3 linked regions of the Streptacidiphilus rugosus AM-16 genome follow. The protein of the gene in region 1 interacts with the protein of each later gene in a pairwise test. Links are inferred from orthologs where the notes say so. Each region holds a gene or a part of one and is shown in the gene's direction. Other genes may lie near its edges.

What was found. Proteins that work in one complex are often made in the same cells at the same time.
Region 2: the proteins of BS83_RS04525 (region 1) and ctaD interact in binary tests that used the Escherichia coli proteins (3 or more experiments, as listed by UniProt). The link is inferred for Streptacidiphilus rugosus AM-16 from one-to-one orthologs.
Region 3: the proteins of BS83_RS04525 (region 1) and dnaE interact in binary tests that used the Escherichia coli proteins (3 or more experiments, as listed by UniProt). The link is inferred for Streptacidiphilus rugosus AM-16 from one-to-one orthologs.

What each region holds. Positions count from the first base shown.
Region 1 is NZ_JQMJ01000003.1:240,635-247,252, reverse strand. Bases 1,764-4,602 are described here. They hold BS83_RS04525 (pyridoxal phosphate-dependent aminotransferase), read left to right. Parts: upstream 1,764-2,517; coding sequence 2,518-3,687; downstream 3,688-4,602. Other genes in these bases: BS83_RS04515 (MFS transporter), read right to left, coding at 4,598-4,602; BS83_RS04520 (hypothetical protein), read right to left, coding at 3,694-4,500; BS83_RS04530 (zinc-binding dehydrogenase), read right to left, coding at 1,764-2,391. Also shown: BS83_RS04540 (N-6 DNA methylase), read right to left, coding at 1-378; BS83_RS04535 (hypothetical protein), read left to right, coding at 590-1,342; more of BS83_RS04530, read right to left, coding at 1,402-1,763; more of BS83_RS04515, read right to left, coding at 4,603-6,019; BS83_RS04510 (Lrp/AsnC family transcriptional regulator), read left to right, coding at 6,104-6,618. UniProt on the Escherichia coli protein: Shows aminotransferase activity with methionine and histidine as substrates, and to a lesser extent also with phenylalanine.
Region 2 is NZ_JQMJ01000004.1:2,057,072-2,063,849, reverse strand. The notes cover bases 1,457-4,455. They hold ctaD (aa3-type cytochrome oxidase subunit I), read left to right. Parts: upstream 1,457-2,084; coding sequence 2,085-3,827; downstream 3,828-4,455. Other genes in these bases: BS83_RS18470 (L,D-transpeptidase), read left to right, coding at 4,435-4,455; BS83_RS18475 (cytochrome c oxidase subunit 4), read left to right, coding at 3,824-4,222; ctaC (aa3-type cytochrome oxidase subunit II), read left to right, coding at 1,457-2,088. In the rest of the region: BS83_RS18490 (cysteine desulfurase/sulfurtransferase TusA family protein), read right to left, coding at 1-816; more of ctaC, read left to right, coding at 1,213-1,456; more of BS83_RS18470, read left to right, coding at 4,456-5,694; BS83_RS18465 (MFS transporter), read left to right, coding at 5,797-6,778. UniProt on the Escherichia coli protein: Cytochrome bo(3) ubiquinol oxidase is the terminal enzyme in the aerobic respiratory chain of E.coli that predominates when cells are grown at high aeration.
Region 3 is NZ_JQMJ01000004.1:1,923,014-1,930,904, reverse strand. What follows is about bases 1,457-5,568. They hold dnaE (DNA polymerase III subunit alpha), read left to right. Parts: upstream 1,457-1,813; coding sequence 1,814-5,368; downstream 5,369-5,568. Other genes in these bases: BS83_RS17875 (carboxymuconolactone decarboxylase family protein), read right to left, coding at 5,439-5,568; BS83_RS17885 (mechanosensitive ion channel family protein), read right to left, coding at 1,457-1,686. Also shown: BS83_RS17890 (Uma2 family endonuclease), read right to left, coding at 1-522; more of BS83_RS17885, read right to left, coding at 661-1,456; more of BS83_RS17875, read right to left, coding at 5,569-5,711; BS83_RS17870 (hypothetical protein), read right to left, coding at 5,825-6,469; BS83_RS17865 (ABC transporter permease), read right to left, coding at 6,528-7,301; BS83_RS17860 (ABC transporter ATP-binding protein), read right to left, coding at 7,298-7,891. UniProt on the Escherichia coli protein: DNA polymerase III is a complex, multichain enzyme responsible for most of the replicative synthesis in bacteria. This DNA polymerase also exhibits 3' to 5' exonuclease activity. The alpha chain is the DNA polymerase catalytic subunit.

The sequences.
Region 1 (6,618 bases):
GGTCGAAGCGGCCAGCTCCAGGGCGCCCGTGACCAGCGGGGTTCCGGGATCCGCTGGCGTGTGGAGCAGGGCCTCGCCGAGCCCGAGCAGCGCGGCGACCGGGCCGGCCGGGTGCTGTTCCACGAGCTGCCAGACGCGCTCGCGCAGCGGGATCCGGGTGAGCTTGCCCTCGGCCAGCAGCCAGCGCTCCACCTCGTCGAGCGCGAAGGTCGGGCTGGACGGAGTGCCGCCGACGGGACGGGGGAAGTCGGCGTGCCGCCGACGCCAGTTGCTGACGGCCGCCGGGCCGACGCCTGCGAGCCGGGCGATCGCGCCCGCGGTCACCTCGCTGCTCGCCGGGCCGGTGCTCGGATCGTCTGTTCCGCCGTGCTGGGCCACGTTTCCGGTCTCCCCCTCCGACAACTACGGGGATGGTACACGGCCCTGACGAGTCATGGTTTCACAGACAAGTTACGTGTTGACTCACTTAACAGCTCATGCTCTTATGTCATCGCCGCACAGTTGACCCCGGGTCAGTGCGGAACGGTGCGACGCCTCCGCGTCGCTGTCCGCCCTGCCTGATCACAGCCCGGAAGGGGCTCACCACTCCATGACCAAGCACCTTCGTCGCGCCCTGACCGGCGCGGTCTGTGCCGGAGCCGCGCTGGCCCTGACCGCGTGCGGGTCCTCCGGTTCGTCGAGCCCCGTCGTCGGTGCGGCGGACGGTTCCTCGGCGGCCCCCTCGACGGCGTCCTCGGCGGCCGCTCAGGCCGGGTCGCCGACCGACGGGCTGCCGCAGGGCCCCAAGCTGGCGGGCTGGCTGCTCCCGGCGAAGGACCTGCCCAAGCTCAAGGTCGACCCTGCGGGCACGCGGAACTCCGGCGACGGCTACTCCCCGCCCACCCCCATCGCGATGTCGAAGACGGAGAGCTGCCAGGCGCTCGGGGGCACCGCCTGGGTCGCCGCGGGCGGCCTCGGCAGCGCGGCGTTCGCCCAGAGCGACTACCAGGACGCCTACGGGGACGAGTTCGCCGAGGAGATCGACGCTTTCGAGGGCACCGGCGCCACCACGGTGATGGCCAGGCTGCGTCATGTCTTCGCCGAGTGCGGCACCTTCAAGCTGTCGGTCGACGGCACGCCGGCGACGGCGAAGCTGCGGTTCAAGACCCTGGCCGGGGTCGGCGACCAGTCGCTGGAGGCGACGATCACGCTCCCCGGCTACAACGGCGGCACCACGCTGGTCGCGACCCGGGTCGGCAAGCTGGTGGTCACCACCTTCTACAACGACCAGCGCACGACGGGCGGCGTCGGCGTCACGCTGACCCGGCGCCTGGTCAAGGGCGTCCCGGCGACCCAGGCCTGACCGGACTCGGCCGGGCCGGGGGCTCGGCCGCCCCGGCCCGGGCGGGGGCGGCGCGCGGGTCAGGGCAGCAGCACCGTCTTGCCCGTGGACTCGCGTGCCTCGATCGCGCGGTGCGCGGCGGCGGCCTCGGCCAGGGGGAAGGTCAGGCCGACGAACGGGCGCAGGTCCCCCGTCGCGGCGGCGGCCAGCGCGTCGCGGGTCTGCCGCAGCTGGACCTCGGGCCCGCGCGGACCGACCGGCGGGCCCCAGTACGAGAGCACGCCGACCCCGCGCGCGTCCGCCTCGCCCTCGGCCAGCTTCGTGCCGGCGCCGCCGGAGAAGCCGAAGGCGACGAAACGGCCGCCCGCACCGAGCAGTTCGAACGCCTCACGGCCGATCGCGCCGCCCACTCCGTCGAAGACGACGGTGGCCTCGGTGACGCCCGCCGCGCGCAGCGCCGCCGACCAGCCGGGCGTGCCGTAGTCGACGACCAGGTCCGCACCGAACTCCTCGGCCAGCGCCAGCTTCCGCTCGCCGCGGGCCAGCCCGACCACCCGCGTCGCCCCGGCGTTCCGCGCCAGCTGCACCAGCAGCGCGCCGACCGCGCCGGCCGCCGACTCGACGACGACGGTGTCCCCGGGCCCGACCCCGGCGAGCTCCGTCAGCGCGACCGCGGTCCGGCCGGTGCCGAGCAGCGACACCGCCTGCGCGGCGCTCAGCGCCTCCGGCACCGGGTGGGCCTCGGCGGCGGAGAGCAGCGCCAGCTGGGCGTAGCCGCCGCCCCGCCCGGCCGTCTGTCCAGCGACCAGGCGGCCGAGCAGGGCCGGATCCGCGTCCGGTCCGACGGCGACGACCTCGCCGGCCACCTCGCGTCCCGGCGTCCACGGCAGCTCCGGCGGCGCGAGCGGCGTCCCCGCCATGGCCCCGGACCGCACCTGGGTCTCGACGAACTGCACTCCGGCGGCCCGGACCCGCACCAGCAGCTCCCCGCTCCCCGGAACGGGGTCGGGGACCTGCTCCGCCCGCAGCCGCTCAGGCCCGCCGTACTCCCGCAGAACGCTCGCCAGCATCGCCCTGTGCTCCCTCTTCCCGGCCCCACGTGATCGTTCGCTCCCGATCGACGCTACGCGCGGGACCGTGGTCGGCGCCTCGGGCATCGGGCCTACACCCCCGGTCGTAGGCCCTATGCTGCGGTCATGAGCGACAGGCCGCTGTTGAACCGCCGACTGGCGGGCATGGGGACGACGATCTTCGCGGAGATGTCCGCGCTCGCCACGGCGACGGGCTCGATCAACCTGGGCCAGGGATTCCCCGACACGGACGGCCCGCGCGAGATCGCCGAGGCGGCCGCGCGGGCCGTGCTGACCGGCAAGGGCAACCAGTACCCGCCGGGCCCCGGCATCCCGGAACTGCGCAGCGCGGTCGCGGAACACCAGCAGCGCTTCCACGGCCTCCACTACGACCCCGACGGCGAGGTGCTGATCACCGCCGGTGCGACGGAGGCGATCGCGGCCTCGCTGCTGGCCCTGCTGGAGCCGGGCGACGAGGTGATCGCCTTCGAGCCGTTCTACGACTCCTACGCGGCCTGCATCGCGATGGCGGGCGCGCAGCGGATCCCGCTCACGCTGCGCGCGCCCTCCTTCCGTCCCGATCTGGAGCGGCTGCGCTCCCTGATCACCCCGCGGACCCGGCTGCTGCTGCTCAACTCCCCGCACAACCCCACCGGGATGGTGCTGACCCCCGAGGAGCTGCGCGAGATCGCCGAGCTGGCGGTCGAGCACGACCTGCTGGTGGTCACGGACGAGGTCTACGAGCACCTGGTCTTCGGCCCGGCCGTCCACCGGCCGATCGCCTCCCTGCCGGGCATGCGCGAGCGGACGGTGTCGATCTCCTCGTCCGGCAAGACCTTCTCCTTCACCGGCTGGAAGGTCGGCTGGGTGACCGGCACCCGCGAACTCGTGGCGGCGGTGCGCACGGCTAAGCAGTACCTCACCTACGTCAGCGCGGGCCCTTTCCAGTACGCGATCGCCGACGCCCTCCGCCTGCCGGACTCCTACTTCGCCGACTTCCGCGCCGACCTCCAGCGCAAGCGCGACCTGCTGGACGCCGGCCTGCGCGCGGCGGGCTTCGAGGTCTACGAGCCGCAGGGCACCTACTTCATCACCACCGACATCACCCCGCTCGGCGAGAAGGACGGCCTGGAGTTCTGCCGCACCCTGCCCGAGCGCTGCGGCGTGGTGGCGATCCCCAACTCCGTCTTCTACGACGACCCGGAGGCCGGGCGGAGCCAGGTCCGCTTCACCTTCTGCAAGCGCGACGAGATCCTCGCCGACGCGTCGGAACGCCTCCAGCGCCTGCGTGCCTGAAGTGGACTAGCGGGGCAGGGTCCGCGCCCGGTTCTGCCGGCTCTTCGTCTCCGCCGACTGGTACTCGAGGCAGTAGGCGAGCTTGCCGTCGTCGACGGGGAACCCGGCGACCGATCCCAGCTCACCGACCTGATCCGCCGTCAGCGGACGAGGGGGTACGCCGGTCTCGGCCGAGGCGGGAAACCAGGGGAGCCGAGCAGCCGGCTCGGGAAGCTCGTGCAGGCGGACGAGACGGCCCGTCATGCGCAGAAGGCCCAGCAACACCCACCCGTCCTGGTGCGGCGGCTTCAGCCGCTCCGGGGCGAAGACGACGTTGAGCTGCATGAAGTTCAGCTGCGAGAGGTCGACTTCGTCCGGGCGCGGAGCCGGCGGCGGAATCGTGTGCAGCAGCTCGCCGTCCACGACGAGCCACACGTCGTACTCTTCGGTGGTCACCCCGCACATGACGCTGCCGTCCCGGGCCATGGTGACGAACTCCCCCTCCCCCGAAGACCTGTTCGCGCCCGTGAGGTGTTCCGACAGACGCGTCTCGTCGGTCAGGCGCACCTCGATCCAGGGCAGGCCGCGCGCGAGCGCGACGAGAAAGACTCCGTCACCGTCGACGATCCCGTGCTCCCTCGCCAGGCGCAGCCACTCGGCGTCGACACGGTCGCCCAACCGGCCGCCGGCCAGCGGGACCGCGGAGGTGGGCTGATGGACGCCCGCGACCAGGTGCATCGCCCACGCGGTCGACGGCAGGCCCGTGTCGGCGACGGGCCCCAGCACGGCCAGCCCGCAGCCGGCCAGCTGCTGTTCCGTCGACGCGGTGGTCATCCCGGGCAAACCGTGCCTCCCTGGTAGAAGGGGTGGTGGTCCCCACCGCGCAGGCCGGCGGTCGGCGCTCATGCGCTCATTCTCCTCCGGAGCGGGATCAGCGGGCGCGTGCCGGTTCCGGAGTGGGGTTGGACTGGGGGGTCGTCGGCGGCGGAGTGCGGCGGACCAGGGCCAGGACCAGGAGGCCGGCCGCCAGGCCGGCGGCGCCGGCGGTGAGGAAGACGGGGTCGAGGCCGGCCGCGAAGGCCGTGCGGGGGGTGTGGCCGCGGAAGTGGCCCTGGAAGATCGTGCCGAGTACCGCGATGCCCAGGGCGTAGCCCAGTTGGCGTGCCGTGTTGAGCGCGCCACTGGCCATGCCGGCGCGCTGCGGGGGGACGGAGGCCAGCGCCGCGGACATCAGCATCGGGGTGGACAGGCCGACCCCGACGCCGGTGATCAGCAGGCCGGGGAGCAGCGCCGTCCAGCCTGAGCCCGCCGAGACCACGGCCAGCAGCAGCGTGCCACCGCCGATCAGCAGGAGGCCGATCCCGATGGGGAGTTGCGGCGAGCTGCGGTGCAGCGCCTTGCCGGTGGCGAGGGCGACGACGAACGCGGCCAGCGCCATCGGGGAGACGGCCAGGCCCGCGCCGAGGGGGCTGAGGTGGAGTGCCTGCTGGAGCCAGAGGGAGGTGTAGGTCAGCTCCGCGAACGCGGCGGCGGAGAGCAGCAGCCCGCCGAGCAGCAGCCCCAGGAAGCTGCGGTTGCGCAGCAGTGAGAGGTCCACCAGGGGTCGCTCGGCCCGGAGTTCGATGCCGACGAAGGCGGTCATCGCGAGCACCGAGCCGCCGAGCGCGACCAGGACCGTCGTGCTGCCCCAGCCCTTGTCGCCGCTCTCGATCAGGCCGTAGGTGAGCGCCGAGGCGAAGAGCGTGAAGGCGAGCGCGCCCGCCAGGTCCAGCCGGCCCGCGCCCGCCCCCGCGTCGCGGCGCGCGCCCGCCTTCAGGTATCCCAGCGTCATCGCGACCGCCACCACGGCCACCGGCACATTGACCATGAAGATCGAGCGCCAGCCGAACTGGTCCGTGAGCAGCCCGCCGAGGACCGGGCCGATCGCGGCGGCCGCGCCGTTGACCGCGCCCCACACCCCGAAGGCGGTGCCGCGGTCGCGGCCCTGGTAGGCGGCGGCCAGCAGCGCGGTGGTCGAGGTCATCATCGCCGCGCCGCCCATGCCCTGGGCCGCGCGGGCCGTGATCAGAACGGCGGCGCTGGGCGCGAGCGCGCAGGCGAGCGAGGCCGAGGCGAAGACGACGAGCCCCGAGAGGTAGAGCCGGCGATGGCCCAGCCGGTCGCCGAGGGAGCCGAAGGCCATCAGCAGGGAGGCGAGGACCAGGGCGTAGATGTCGACGACCCACTGCAGGGTGGTGAAGGACGATCTGAGGTCGGACGCCATCTCGGGCAGGGCGACGTTCACGATGCTGACGTCGACGAGCAGCATGAAGGCGCCGGTGCAGACGGCCGCCAGGGGTATCCATTTACGCATGCGGCAACTCTGCGGGTCCGGCCCCAGGGAACCACCTCCGCCGCCACTCCTGCGGTCGATTTCGACATCACCTACGCTGAGGTGGTGGATCTCGACAGCCGGACGGGCGGTGGCCCCGGCTACGACACGCTCGACCGCGGGCTGGTGCAGGCGCTGCAGCTCGACGGCCGTGCGCCGTTCAGCCGGATCGCCGAGGTGCTCGGGGTCTCCGACCAGACCGTCGCCCGCCGCTACGCCAGGCTGCGGGCGAGCGGCGCCGCCCGGGTGCTCGGACTGAGCGATCCCGAGGCGCTCGGCGAGGTGCGCTGGTTCGTCCGCGTGCAGTGCGTTCCGGGCGCCGCAGTGGCAGTGGCCGAGGCGCTCGCGCGCCGCGAGGACACCACCTGGGTCACACTCGGATCGGGCGGGACGGAGATCAACTGCTCGGTCCGCGTCGACCCCGAACGGCAGGACGACGACAGCCTGTTGCTGCAGCGGCTGCCGCGGACGGCCGGCGTCGTCGGGGTGACCGCGCACTGCGTCCTGCACACCTTCTTCGGCGGCGCGAACAGCATCGTGCTCAAGTCGGGACCGCTCAGCGCCGAGCAGACGGCCCGGCT
Region 2 (6,778 bases), on another replicon or contig:
GGGGACGCGGTCGCGCAGCAGGTCCACCAGGGGCCGCAGGCGCGCGTCGGCCGCCGCCGCGTCCTCGCGGGCCGCGCGCAGCGCCACCGCCGCGGCGACGATCGAGGGGACGTTGACGAAGCCGGGGACCCGGCCGCCCTCCCGCTCGTCCGCGGGGAACGGCGGACGGTAGCGGACGCCCTTGCGGACCGCGAGGACGCCGACGCCGGCCGGGCCGCCCCACTTGTGCGCGGAGGCGGCCAGTGCCGACCAGGGGCCCTCGACCCGCGACCAGGCCGCGGACTGCGCGGCGTCGACGAAGAGCGGCACGCCGGCCGCGGCGCACAGCTCGGCGGCCTCCGTCACCGGCTGGACCGTGCCGACCTCGTGGTTCGCCGACTGGAGACAGGCCAGCGCCGTGCCGGCCGTGGCGACCGCCTCCTGGAGGGCGTCCGGCCGGATCCGGCCGGAGGCGTCGACCGGGACCGAGGTCACCGCACCGCCGTCCGCCTCGTGCCGCTCCGCCGCGTGCAGCACAGACGAGTGTTCGACGGCGGAATGTACGAGATGACGCCCTTTCCGGTGATTCCCGGCGAGCAGACCCAGCACGGCGAGATGGTTCGCCTGCGTACCCGAAGCGGTGAAGCTGAGCTCGTCCGCCCTGACGCCCAGGTCGGAGGCGACGCTCTCGCGCGCGGCGTCCAGCAGCATGCGCGCGTGGCGGGCGTCCCGGTAGAGCCTGGCCGGGTCCGCCCAGCCCTCGTCGAGCGCGGAGAGCAGGGCCTGCCTGGCCAGCGGATGCAGCGGGGCGGTGGACGCGACGTCGAAGTTCGGCACCGTCCCACCGTAACCAGCGGGTCGGTGGCAGAGTGTCAGCTGTCCGCCGGGGTCGCCGAAGCACCCGTCGGCGGACCGACGGCGGCGCCCGCGCCATGCTGATCGTATTACGGGCTCATGCTCTGTCAGGAGGCGGCCCCCCGGCGTGTCGTCCGCTGCGCGGTGGCGGCGTTCATACCTGCTCTGACCTGCGATTCGTCGCGTCCGGCCGCCGTCCGGGGGGATGATCGGCGCGTTAGTGGGACCTGCCCGCGAACCTTCGATTCGGCTGGAGTAGGGTTTGGGCCGCATAAACATCCAAACCCTGCCCGTGACCACGCCATCGGGAATCCCGGAGAGATCTCCGCGGTCTCTTCGGTCGGCTGGTGAGCGGGCGAGACTTCGGGAAGGCGCTACGTGAGTCCCAACGGCTCCGACCGCTCGCCGCGGCGCTCGATGCGGCGGAAGCTGCTTTCAGCGCTGACGCTGGGCCTCGTCCTTGCCACCGCCACAGGCTGCTCGTCCAGCGACCTGCCCCGGCTTGGCCTGCCCGTGCCCAGGGATCAGCAGGGCCACACGGTCCTCTTCCTGTGGCAGAGTTCCTGGATCGCCGCCCTGGCGGTCGGGGCGCTCGTCTGGGGGCTGATCCTGTGGAGCGTCATGTTCCACCGGCGCAGCCGCACCAAGGTCGAGGTGCCGCCGCAGTTCCGCTACAACATGCCGCTCGAGGCCTTGTTCACGGTCGTTCCGCTGATCATGGTGTCGGTGTTCTTCTACTACACCGCGCGTGACGAGACGAACCTGACCAAGATCGACAAGCCGATGCACCAGATCAACGTGGTGGGCTTCCAGTGGAGCTGGGCGTTCAACTACGAGTACTCGATGCAGGCGCACCAGGACCAGACGGCGGTCAACGACAACGGCCCCGGCGCCTACGACGTCGGCACGCCCGGCCAGCCGCCCACGCTGTGGCTGCCCCAGGGTGAGTCCGTCGAGTTCGACCTGACCTCGCGCGACGTGATCCACGGTTTCTGGCCGGTCGACTTCCTCATGAAGATGGACGTCATCCCCGGTGTGGTGAACCACTTCCAGGTGACCCCGACCGTGCTCGGCACCTTCCGCGGGAAGTGCACCGAGCTCTGCGGCGTCGACCACTCGGAGATGCTGTTCAACGTCAAGGTGGTCACCCCGGCCGAGTACCAGGCCCACCTCCAGGCGCTCCGCGCCAAGGGGCAGGCCGGCAACGTTCCGTCCGGCATCACGACCACGGGAGCAGGGAACCTCCAGAAATGACCATCCTCAATGAACCCCATGGGCTCAGCGGGGGAACCGCCACCGCGAGTCGCCCGGCCAAGGGGCAGAAGGCCGGTACGTCGATCATCAAGTGGATGACGACGACCGACCACAAGACGATCGGCACCCTCTACCTGGTGACGTCGTTCGCGTTCTTCCTGGTCGGCGGCATCCTGGCGCTGACCATGCGGGCGCAGCTCGCGCAGCCGGACGGCGGCGTGCTGACGAACGAGCAGTTCAACCAGGCGTTCACGATGCACGGCACGATCATGCTGCTGATGTTCGCGACGCCGCTCTTCGCCGGCTTCACGAACTGGATCATGCCGCTCCAGATCGGTGCCCCCGACGTCGCGTTCCCGCGACTGAACATGTTCGCCTACTGGCTGTACCTGTTCGGCTCGCTGATCGCCGTCGGTGGCTTCCTCACCCCGCAGGGTGCGGCCGACTTCGGCTGGTTCGCCTACGCGCCGCTGTCGGACGCGATCCACAGCCCTGGTGTCGGCGGCGACATGTGGATCATGGGTCTGGCCCTCTCGGGCTTCGGCACCATCCTCGGCTCGGTGAACTTCATCACCACGATCCTGTGCATGCGTGCCCCCGGCATGACCATGTTCCGGATGCCGATCTTCGTGTGGAACGTGCTGCTCACCGCGGTGCTCGTGCTGCTGGCCTTCCCGGTCCTGGCGGCCGCGCTGCTGGCCCTGGAGGCCGACCGCAAGTTCGGTGCGCACGTGTTCGACCCGGCCAACGGTGGCGCCATCCTCTGGCAGCACCTGTTCTGGTTCTTCGGTCACCCCGAGGTGTACATCATCGCGCTGCCGTTCTTCGGGATCATCTCGGAGGTCGTGCCGGTCTTCTCCCGCAAGCCGATGTTCGGTTACCAGTCCCTGATCGCGGCGACCATCGCGATCGCCGGTCTGTCCGTGACCGTGTGGGCGCACCACATGTACGTCACCGGCGCGGTGCTGCTGCCGTTCTTCTCCTTCATGACGTTCCTGATCGCCGTTCCGACCGGCGTCAAGTTCTTCAACTGGATCGGCACCATGTGGCGGGGCTCGCTGAGCTTCGAGACCCCGATGCTGTGGAGCATCGGCTTCCTGGTGACCTTCGTCTTCGGTGGTCTGACGGGCGTCCTGCTCGCCTCCCCGCCGATCGACTTCCACGTCTCGGACTCGTACTTCGTCGTCGCCCACTTCCACTACGTGGTCTTCGGCACCGTCGTCTTCGCCATGTTCGCGGGCTTCCACTTCTGGTGGCCCAAGATGACCGGCAAGATGCTGGACGAGCGCCTCGGCAAGATCACCTTCTGGCTGCTGTTCGTCGGCTTCCACACCACCTTCCTGGTGCAGCACTGGCTGGGCGCCGAGGGCATGCCGCGTCGTTACGCGACGTACCTGCCCTCCGACGGCTTCACCACGCTGAACCTGATCTCGACCATCGGCTCCTTCATCCTGGGCGCGTCGATCCTGCCGTTCCTCTACAACGTCTGGAAGACCGCCAAGTACGGCAAGAAGGTCGACGTCGACGACCCGTGGGGCTACGGCCGTTCGCTCGAGTGGGCGACCTCCTGCCCGCCGCCGCGGCACAACTTCCTCACGCTGCCCCGCATCCGTTCGGAATCCCCGGCGTTCGACCTGCACCACCCGGAGATCGCGGCGCAGGACTACCTGGAGAACCACGGCGAGGTGCCGGCCCACGTTCAGGCCGCACTGGACAAGAAGGAGGCGGGTGACCGATGAGGGAGCAGGGCAAGATCTTCGCCGGCTTCGCGGTCTTCGTACTGGGCATGGCGATCTGGTACGGCCTCTGGTCCAAGGACCCGACGGGCACGACCTGCCTCTTCCTGGCCTTCGGCCTGGGTTCGTTCATCGCCTTCTACCTGCTGTTCACCGCCAAGCGCGTGGACACCGGGGCGGGCGACAACCCCAAGGCCGAGGTCTCGGACGACGCCGGCGTGCAGGGCTTCTTCAGCCCGCACAGCTGGCAGCCGCTGGCGCTGGGCCTGGGTGGCACCCTGGCCTTCCTGGGCGTCATCTTCGGCTGGTGGCTGCTGATGTTCGCCATGCCGGTGATCCTCATCGGCCTCTTCGGCTGGACCTTCGAGTACTACCGCGGTGAGAACCAGACGCAGTGACGATCCACTGCGGCTGAGCGAAGCCGAAAAGGGCCGGGTCCCGTGCGTGAGCACGGGGCCCGGCCCTTCGCCTTGTTCCGGGCCCGTCGCCCCGAGCGGAGTGGCGTCTCACTCCGATGGGTGACTGGGCGGGTGGTGATTGTCCCGGTTTCCTACGATGTGACGGGGCGTCGGAACTATCCGGGATCCTCGGAGAGGCGGAGCGGTCGGACATGAAGGCAGCACGGATCTTCCTCGTCGGCACGGCGCTGGCCGCCGGACCGCTGGCGCTGTGCGGATGCAGCGGCGGATCGGGACCCGCGCCGGTGAAGGCCGTCGACGCGAGCGGTCTGGTCCAGGTCTCCCCGGCCGGCGGCTCGGCCGTCGACCTCGCCGCGCCGGTGGTCGTCACCGCCGAGCACGGCGGGCGGCTCACGGACGTCACCGTCGTCACGGACAGCGGACGCAGGCTCGCCGGCGCCCTGGCCGCGGACGGCCGCTCCTGGCGGTCCACCGGGCCGCTGGCGGCCGGTACCCACTACACCGTCAAGGTGACCGCGGCCGACAGCGCGGGGAACGGGCGCGGCAGCGTGCAGAAGGGCTTCACCACGCTCACTCCGACCGCGACCCTCACCGCCACGCTCGCGCCCGGCGACAAGGCCGTCTACGGCGTCGGTGAGCCGATCACGGTCCAGCTCAACCACCCCGTCCACGACCCCGCGGCCCGCCAGGTCGTCGAGCGCGGTCTCAGCGTGCGCTCCACGCCCTCGGTGGTCGGCGGCTGGTACTGGGTGGACGACTCCACCCTGCACTTCCGCCCGCAGAGCTACTGGCCCGCCCACGCGACCGTCCAGGCCTCCTTCGACCTGGGCGGGGCCAAGGTGTCGAACGGCCTCTACGGCGGGACCCCGGCTTCCATCGGCTTCCGCACCGGCGACAAGCTGCTCGCGCTCACCGACGCGGGCAGCGACTACATGACCGTCTACCGCAACGGGGAGAAGATCCGGAGCATCCCGGTGACCACCGGAAAGCCCGGCTTCTCCACCCGCAACGGCATCAAGGTGGTGCTGGAGCAGGAGCAGCACGTCTTCATGGACTCCTCGACCGTCGGCATCGCCGCCAACAGCTCCAACGCCTACCACCTGGACGTCTACTGGGACACCCGGGTCACCTGGAGCGGCGAGTACGTGCACGCCGCGCCCTGGTCGGTCGGCTCCCAGGGCGTGGCCAACGTCAGCCACGGCTGCACCGGCATGAGCACCGACAACGCCGAGTGGTTCTACAACACCTTCCGGCGCGGCGACCTGGTGCAGGTGATCAACAGCGCCGGCCACGAGATGGAGCCCTTCGGCAACGGCTTCGGCGACTGGAACCTGGACTGGGCCCAGTGGCAGAAGGGCAGCGCCCTCGGCGGGCCGGTCACCACCTCGGCGGTCACGGCGGGCTCCCAGGCGCTGACGACCTCGGTCGGCTACCTGAGGCCGGCCGCCTGAGCCGTCGCGCGATCGATCCGGTCGCTTGATCGAAACTCCTGCGGTCACGCACGATCCCCGTGAGAATTGGGCGTTCGGTGTGATCGAGGGAGGGGTGCGCGGATGCGCAGCGATCTGGGTCGGCGGCTGGTGCTGCCGATCGTGCTGGTCGGAACATTCATGGCGATCCTGGACGTGGCGATCGTCAACGTGGCGATCCCGTCCATCCGCACCGGCCTGAACGCCGGATTCGGCGCGGTGGAGCTGGTGGTCTCGGCCTACACCATCGCCTACGCCTCGCTGCTGGTGACGGGCGGGCGGCTGGGGGACATCCTCGGCCGCAAGCGGATGTTCGTGGCGGGCCTGCTGGTCTTCACACTCGCCTCCGCGCTCTGCGGCGCCGCGCCCGACGTCCCGGTGCTGGTGGCCGCGCGGGTGCTGCAGGGCGTCGGCGGGGCGATGCTCTACCCGCAGGTGCTGGCGATCATCCAGACCACCTACCAGGGCGCGGAACGCGGCCGGGCGCTGGGCGTCTTCGGCGCGGTGATCGGGATCGCCTCGATCGCCGGTCAGCTGATCGGCGGCGGCCTGCTGGCGCTGGACCTCTTCGGCTGGACCTGGCGACCGGTCTTCCTGGTCAACGTGCCGATCGGGCTGCTGGCGGCGCTCGCCGCGGCGATCTGGCTGCCGGCCGACCGCAGCGAGACCGGGACCAGGCTGGACGGCGGCGGCGTCGGGCTGGTGACGGTCTTCCTGCTGCTGCTGAGCGTTCCGCTGCTGCTGGGCAGGGACCAGGGCTGGCCGCTGTGGCTGGTGCTGATGCTGGTCGCCTCGCTGCCGGTCGGCTGGGGCTTCCTGCGCTGGGAGCGGGCCGTCGCCGGGCGGGGCGGGCAGCCGTTGGTCCGGCTCGACCTGTTCCGCAACCGCGGCTTCGCCACCGGCGTGCCGATCGCGCTGATGTTCATGATGTCCTACGCGGGCTTCCTGTTCACCCTGGCCGTCTACCTGCAGACCGGGCTCGGCTTCTCCCCGCTCAGGTCCGCGCTGGTCTACACCCCGAGCGCGGTCGGCTTCTTCTGCAGCTCGCTGCTGGCGCCCCGGCTGG
Region 3 (7,891 bases), on another replicon or contig:
GGGGAGGCCCAACGCCTGTCCGAACTCGACTTCGACACGCACGCGATAGTCCGCACCCTTCGGTTCCGTGAAGAGGGTGACCGTTGCGGTGCTCCGGTCGATCAGCAGATAGCAGGGGATCGCCGCAGCGGCGTAGCCACGGCGCTTGGCCGTGCGGTCCTTGTCGGGGCGCGTCGACGTCACTTCGTACACCAGCAGCGCCCCAGTGGGGGGAGCCCATGGGCGCGCGTGGCGGAAGGCCTCCCGCGCGCAGACCGTGCCGTCCGGAATGAACCGGCCGCCGGGAACGACGAGGCCCTTGTTGGCCAGGACGAGCACCGTGAGCTCCGAGTTCGAGATGAACTGCCGGACGACCTCGGCGCTGACAGTCTCGTGGTCGCCGTCCGGCGGCGGGGTCACAAGGATTTCCCCCTCGATCAACTCGGCGCGACAGCCTTCTGGCGCTGACTGGTCCACCTCGTGGAACATGCGGAGCAGCTCGTCCCACGAGGGCCCCGAAGTGGGCTGCTCGACGGCGGTCATCAGCGCCATGCCTTCCCCCCGGTCAGTCGGTCGGTGTGCGCTGCTTCGTGTCGGAAGCTATCGCCCCGCGCGGACAGATCGAGGTGATCGATGGTGGTCTCACCCGAAAGTGTGCCCCGCCGGGGCGGGGCTGTCCCCTTACCCCGCCGTGCGGACGCGGGGGAGCGCCTCGGGGTGCTGGTCGCGGAGCCAGGCGAGGAGGGATTCGCGGACCGCGCACTTGAGGGTGAAGGCGTCGTCCGCTGTGCGGGCCGTCATGGTCGCGCGCAGGACGATGGTGGAGGGGGTGGTGTCGAAGACCACCAGGCGCCAGTCGCGGCCGTCCCACTCCTTGCTCTCGCGCAGCAGCCGGTGGAACTCCTCCCGCAGCGCCGCGACGGGGGTCGCGTGGTCGAGGTGGAGCAGCATCGAGCCGGTGATCTTCGGGTCGGCCCTGGTCCAGTTCTCGAACGGCCGGCTGACGAAGTAGGAGACCGGAACCACCAGCCGCCGCTGGTCCCAGAGCCGGATCACCAGGTAGGAGAGGGTGATCTCCTCCACCGTGCCCTGCTGCTGCTCGACCACCACGGTGTCGCCGATCCGCACCAGGTCGCCGAAGGCGATCACCAGGCCGGCGAAGAAGTTGCCCAGCGTGCTCTGCGCCGCGATGCCGGCCACGATGCCGATCAGACCGGCCGAGGCCAGCAGCGAGGCGCCGATCGTCCGCATGCCGGGGAAGGTGAGCAGCATCGCCGCCACCGTGACCAGCGCCACCAGCGCGCTCGCCGCCCGCCGCAGCATGCCGACCTGGGTGCGCACCCGCTGCACCCGCGCGGCGTCGTCGCTCAGCGCCTCGTAGCGGGCGAAGAACGCGGCCAGCACGGCCGCCAGCACCCTGACCACCAGCCAGCCGACCGAGGCCATCAACGCCAGCAGCAGCCAGTGCTGCACGTCACCGGCGTTGCCCTTGAAGATCCGGCTCACCAGCGCGTCGGCGCGCAGCAGGCCCAGACAGACGACGAACTGGAGCGGGATGCGGCAGCGCCGCAGCAGCGACCAGAAGGCGGTCTCCGGGTGACGTGCGGAGATCCGCTGCAGCCCCTTGTCGACCAGCCAGCCGATGAGCAGCGTGGCTCCGATGGTCACCGCGAGGGCGAGCAGCTGACTGAGCAGGGTCCAGGACATATCAGACTAAGTAGCATGAAACGCTGGGCGTGAGCGACATTGGGCGCGCCCGTCCCCGGCGGTGCGAAGGCGGGATAGGGTAGTTCCTTCACACCCCGCCGCCGCCCTTGAGGGAGTTCTGTCCACCGTGGCCGACAGCTTCGTTCACCTGCATGTTCACACCGAGTTCTCGATGCTGGACGGGGCCGCGAAGAACGGCAAGATGTTCGCCGAGGTCGAGCGGCAGGGCATGCCCGCGATCGCGATGTCCGACCACGGCAACATGTTCGGCGCCTACGAGTTCTTCCAGATCGCCAAGAAGCACCCGGTCAAGCCGATCATCGGCATCGAGGCCTATGTCGCGCCCGGCAGCCGCACCCACAAGAAGCAGACCTTCTGGGGTCAGCAGGGCGGCCGGATGTCCGGCGGCGACGCCAGCGGCGAGGGCGGCAAGGACGTCTCCGGCGGTGGCCGGTACACCCACATGACGATGTGGGCCAAGAACGCCGGCGGGCTGCGGAACCTCTTCCGGCTCTCCTCGCTGGCCTCCATCGAGGGCTACTACATGAAGCCCCGGATGGACCGCGAGCTCATCGCCCAGCACGCCGAGGGCATCATCGCCACGACCGGCTGCCCCTCCGGCGAGGTGCAGACCAGGATCAGGCTCGGCCAGTACGAGGAGGCCGTCGCGGCGGCCGCCGCCTACCAGGACATCTTCGGCAGGGAGAACTACTTCCTCGAGCTGATGGACCACGGGCTCGGCATCGAGCGCGACGTCCGCGAGGACCTGCTGCGGCTGGCCAAGGATCTGAACATCCCGCTGCTGGCCACCAACGACTCGCACTACGTCACCGCGGACCAGGCCGACGCGCACGACAACCTGCTCTGCATCGGCGTCGGCAAGAACAAGGACGACCCGAACCGCTTCAAGTTCAACGGCTCCGGCTACTACCTCAAGACCTCCGAGGAGATGCGCGAGCTCTTCCGCGAGCTGCCGGAGGCGTGCGACAACACGCTCCTCGTCGAGTCGATGATCGAGCCCTACGACGAGGTCTTCGACTACGTCGACCGGATGCCGCAGTTCGACGTGCCCGAGGGTGAGACGCAGGTCAGCTACCTGCGCCAGAAGATCGGCGAGGGCCTGCAGCGCCGCTTCGGCGAGAACCCGAGCCAGGAGGTCCTGGACCGGATCGAGCTGGAGATGTCCGTCATCGACCCGATGGGCTTCTCCTCCTACTTCCTCGTGGTCGCGGACATCTGCCAGTACGCCCGCGACAACGGCATCCCGGTCGGTCCGGGCCGTGGTTCCGCGGCCGGTTCGATGATCGCCTACCTGACCGGCATCACCCAGCTCGACCCGATCGAGCACGACCTGCTGTTCGAGCGCTTCCTCAACCCCGAGCGCATCAACCCCCCGGACGTCGACATCGACTTCGACGACCGCCAGCGCGACCAGATGGTCCGCTACGTCGGCGAGAAGTACGGCGCCGCCTACACCGCGCAGGTCAACACCTTCGGCACGATCAAGGCCAAGGCCGCCGTCAAGGACTCCTCGCGCATCCTCGGCTACCCCTTCGCCATGGGCGACAAGATCACCAAGGCGATGCCGCCGGACGTGATGGGCAAGGGTGTCCCGCTCAAGGACCTCTTCAACCGCGAGCACGGGCGGTACAGCGAGGGCACGGAGATCCGGGCGCTCTACGAGAACGAGCCGGACGTCAAGAAGATCATCGACACCGGCATGGGCATCGAGGGCCTGATCCGGGGCACCGGCGTGCACGCCGCGGCCGTGATCCTCTCCTCGACCCCGCTGCTCGACCTGATCCCGCTGCACATGCGGGACAAGGACGGCACCATCATCACCGGCTTCGACTACCCGTCGTGCGAAGCCATGGGCCTGATCAAGATGGACTTCCTGGGTCTGCGGAACCTGGGCATCATCGACCACTGCATCAAGGTCATCAAGGCCAACCGCGGCGTCGACGTCGACTGCGACGAGATCCCGCTGGACGACCCGGTCACCTTCCAGCTGCTGGCCAGGGGCGACACCCTGGGCGTGTTCCAGCTCGATGGCGGCCCCATGCGCGCCCTGCTGCGGCTGATGAAGCCCACCGAGTTCGCCGACATCTCCGCCGTCTCGGCGCTGTACCGTCCGGGCCCGATGGGCATGAACTCGCACACCAACTACGCGCTGCGCAAGAACGCCCAGCAGGAGATCACCCCGATCCACCCGGAGCTGGAGGAGCCGCTCAAGGACGTCCTCGGCCCCACCTACGGCCTGATCGTCTATCAGGAGCAGGTGCAGCGCGCCGCGCAGGTGCTGGCCGGCTACAGCCTCGGTCAGGCCGACCTGCTCCGCCGCGCCATGGGCAAGAAGAAGAAGGAGGTCCTGGAGAAGGAGTTCGTCCCCTTCCACGCGGGCTGCAAGGAGCGCGGCTACTCGGACGAGGCGATCCAGGCGGTCTGGGACGTCCTGGTCCCCTTCGCCGGCTACGCCTTCAACAAGTCGCACTCCGCCGCGTACGGGCTGGTCTCCTACTGGACCGCCTACCTCAAGGCCAACTTCCCTGCCGAGTACATGGCCGCGCTGCTCACCTCCGTCGGCGACGACAAGGACAAGATGGCGATCTACCTGGCCGACGCGCGGGCCCAGGGGATCAGGGTCCTCTCGCCGGACATCAACGAGTCGGTGACCGACTTCACCGCCGTCGGCGAGGATGTCCGCTTCGGTCTGAAGGCGATCCGCAACGTCGGTGAGAACGTCATCGACTCGCTGGTGGCGACGCGGAAGTCGAAGGGCAAGTACACCTCCTTCGCGGACTTCCTCGACAAGGTCGAGCTGCCGGTCTGCAACAAGCGCGCGGTCGACTCGCTGATCAAGGCGGGTGCCTTCGACTCGCTCGACCACACCCGGCGCGGGCTGGTCGCGGTCGCGGAGAACGCGATCGACGCGGTCATCGGCCTGAAGAAGCAGGCCGCGATCGGCCAGGACGACCTGTTCGGGGCGATCGACGACGGCAGCGACAACCCGACGATCGGGCTGGACTTCACCGTCGACGAGAAGGAGTGGCCGCGCAAGCACCTGCTCTCGACCGAGCGGGAGATGCTGGGCCTGTACGTCTCCAGCCACCCGCTGGACGGCGCCGAGCACATCCTCGCGCGCAACCGCGACACCTCGATCGCCGAACTGCTGGGCTCCGGCCGGACGGAGGGCGAGGTCAAGCTCTCCGGGCTGATCACCTCGGTGGACCGGCGCATCAACAAGGCGGGCAACGCCTGGGCGCTGATCACGCTGGCCGACCGTGACGGCACGGTCGAGGTGCTGTTCTTCCCCAAGACCTACATGCTGCTGAGCGAGATGCTGGTCGAGGACAACGTCGTCGCGGTCAAGGGCCGGCTGAACGAGCGCGACGGCGCGCTGAGCATCTTCGGCTCGGAGATGCAGATGCTCGACATCTCGGCGGCGGAGCACGGCGGCAAGCCGCCGATCCAGCTGACGATCCACGAGCGGAAGATCAACGCCCAGCTGGTGGCCGAGCTCAAGCGCGCCCTCAAGGCCCACCCCGGTGACGTCCCGGTCCGCCTGCTGATGGAGGGTCACACCCGCAGCGTCCTCTTCGAACTGGGCTTCCTGGTGGACGCGGAGAACGGCTTCGCCAGCGACATCAAGGGCCTCCTGGGCGCGGGCGCCTGGGTCGCCTGAGAGGTCACGGGCCGTTCGCCCGGACCGCCTGCACGGCCTCGCTGTGCGGGCGGTCCGGGCGTCGGCTTGTTCAGCCGCGCGTGCCGGGCTGCTCCAGGTCGGCCGGCAGGGCGTCGAGGACGTTCAGCGCGCGCCAGGCCCGGGTCATCCCGGACGTCGCGGTGGCGCGGACGACGGCACGGAACTCGTCCGGCGTCGCCCCCGCGCCGAGCGCGCGGCCGACATGGGCGCGGAAGCTCTCCTGAAGGGTCTGGTAGAGCACGTCCACCGTCATGGTGGCGAACGCGCGCTCGCGGACGCTGATCCGGGACATGTCGGCGCGCATCCGCGACTGCAGGACCATGGGCGATGAAGCGGAGCAGCTCCGCGCCCGGTCGCGCCGGATCCGCAGGCGTGCGACGCGGCCCGCCGAGTCACCGCCCGACGCCTTCGACGGGACGCCCCCGGCCCCGAGGGTCACTCGCCCGCCGGGGCTCCCTGGGACGGAGTCGCGGGCAGCTCCTCCTTGGTGAAGAAGGCGGTCGCGGCCAGCAGCGTCAGCAGGGCGGCCATGGGCCAGCCGACCAGGGCCGTCTTCGCGCCGAGTTGGAGGGGGCGGGAGAAGGTGACGCCCTTCGGGACGGCCTGGGCCGCCTTGACGATGTCCTGCGTGCCCATGTGGATGCCCAGCTGCCAGGCGACCCAGCCGGCCGCCAGTCCGCCGAGCGTCAGACCGATCGGGACAGCGAGGCCCGCGCCGCCGCGCTTGTGGGTGAACCAGAAGGCCAGCGCCGCCGTCACCACGCCGAAGCAGGCACCGATGATCACGAACGTCGCGTCCGCGGCGATCTGCTGCTCGCCCTCGGGGTCGCGCAGGTAGACCGCGGAGCCGTCCGAGTACAGCGGGACCCTGGGGGCCAGCGCATGCCACAGCACGCCGAAGAGGAGCCCGGCCAGGGCCGAGCCGACGACCAGGGCCGTGCCGACGAGAAGCGCCCGCTGGATCTCCCTGGACCGGTTCGGCCGTTCGGCGGGCGCCGCCCACTCCGTCGTGGCGTCGGCGGGCAGGGGGAGCGGGCCGTGCTGCGGCCGGGGACCCTCGGGGGCGTTCGGTGCTGTCACCGGGACATGGTCGCACGTCCGTCCGGGCCACGCGCGAACGGGACCGGACCCGGTCCGGTCAGGCGCGGGTCGCGGCCCTGCGGTAGGCCCAGGTGGACAGGGCGAGGCTGAGCCCGCCGACGACCGCGCAGACGGCGAGGTCGACGCCGACCGCCGCCCAGTCGGGACGGGCGGCGAAGGTCCGGGCGAAGGCCTCGACTCCGTAGGTGGACGGCAGCAGGTCGCGGACCCAGCGGACCGCCTCCGGCATGTGACTCGCCGGCAGCACGCCGAGCAGCAGCGCCGCCGACATGCCGAGCTGGCCCAGCAGCGTGGCGATCTCCTGCCGGGGAGCCAGCAGCCCGCAGGCCGCGCCGACGCCGGCCAGCGCCGCCCCCGCGAGCGGGATCACGGCCAGCACGATCCACAGGTGCACCCACGGCAGCTGGAACATCGCGCAGCCGACCGCGGCCGTCAGCGCCGTGCCCGGCACGGTGAACGACGCGTACGCCGCCGCCGTGCCCAGCACCACCGAGGCGGCGGGGACCGGAAGCGTCGCGTAGTGGTCCAGGCCGCCGGTCGCGCGGAGCCTGCCGAAGTACTGGGCCAGCAGGTTCAGCGCCACGAAGGCGACCACCAGCACGCTGGAGCCCGCGACGACATCGCGCGCCGCCTCGGTGTCGTGCGCGCCGACGACGCCGCGCATCATGACCAGGATGCCGAGCGACTGGAAGGTCGCCACGAACATCAGCGGAATCCTGGCCACCCTGGCCCGGGAGAGCTGGGCCCGGTAGACCGCGCCCAGCGAGGGGAGCAGCGCGGCGCGCGGAGCCAGCGGGAACACCGTGCTCACTTCTCGAACCCCTCGTGTCGGCCGCCGAGCAGCAGGTAGACGTCCTCCAGGCTGGGCGTGCTGAGCGAGAAGTCGTCCAGGGCGGCGAACGCGGGCCCCGAGGTCACCTCGGCGACCAGCTCGCGCGCCTCCTCCGGGGTCGCCCGGACCGTCCAGCGGCGGCCGTTCACCGAGGCCCGGCGGGCGAGCGCCGCGACCAGCGGCAGCGCGGTGGGGGCCTCCTCGCGCCAGACGAGGTCCAGCCTGACGTCGCCGTCGACCATCGCCTTGAGGCCGCCGGGGGTGTCGCAGGCGATGACCCGCCCCTCGTCGATGACCGCGACCCGGTCCAGCACGGTCTCCGCCTCGATGACGTTGTGGGTGACCAGCAGCACCGTCGTGCCGTCCGCACGGCGGCGGCGGTCCACGGCGGACCAGACGGCACGGCGCGCGATCGGGTCCATGCCGGTGGTCGGCTCGTCCAGCACCAGTAGCGGACGCGGCCCCGCGAGCGCCGCGCCGAAGCAGGCCAGTCGGCGCTGGCCGCCGGAGAGCTTGGCCAGCGGTCGCTGCGCGATCGGGCCGAGCGCGAGCTCCTCGACGACCTCGTC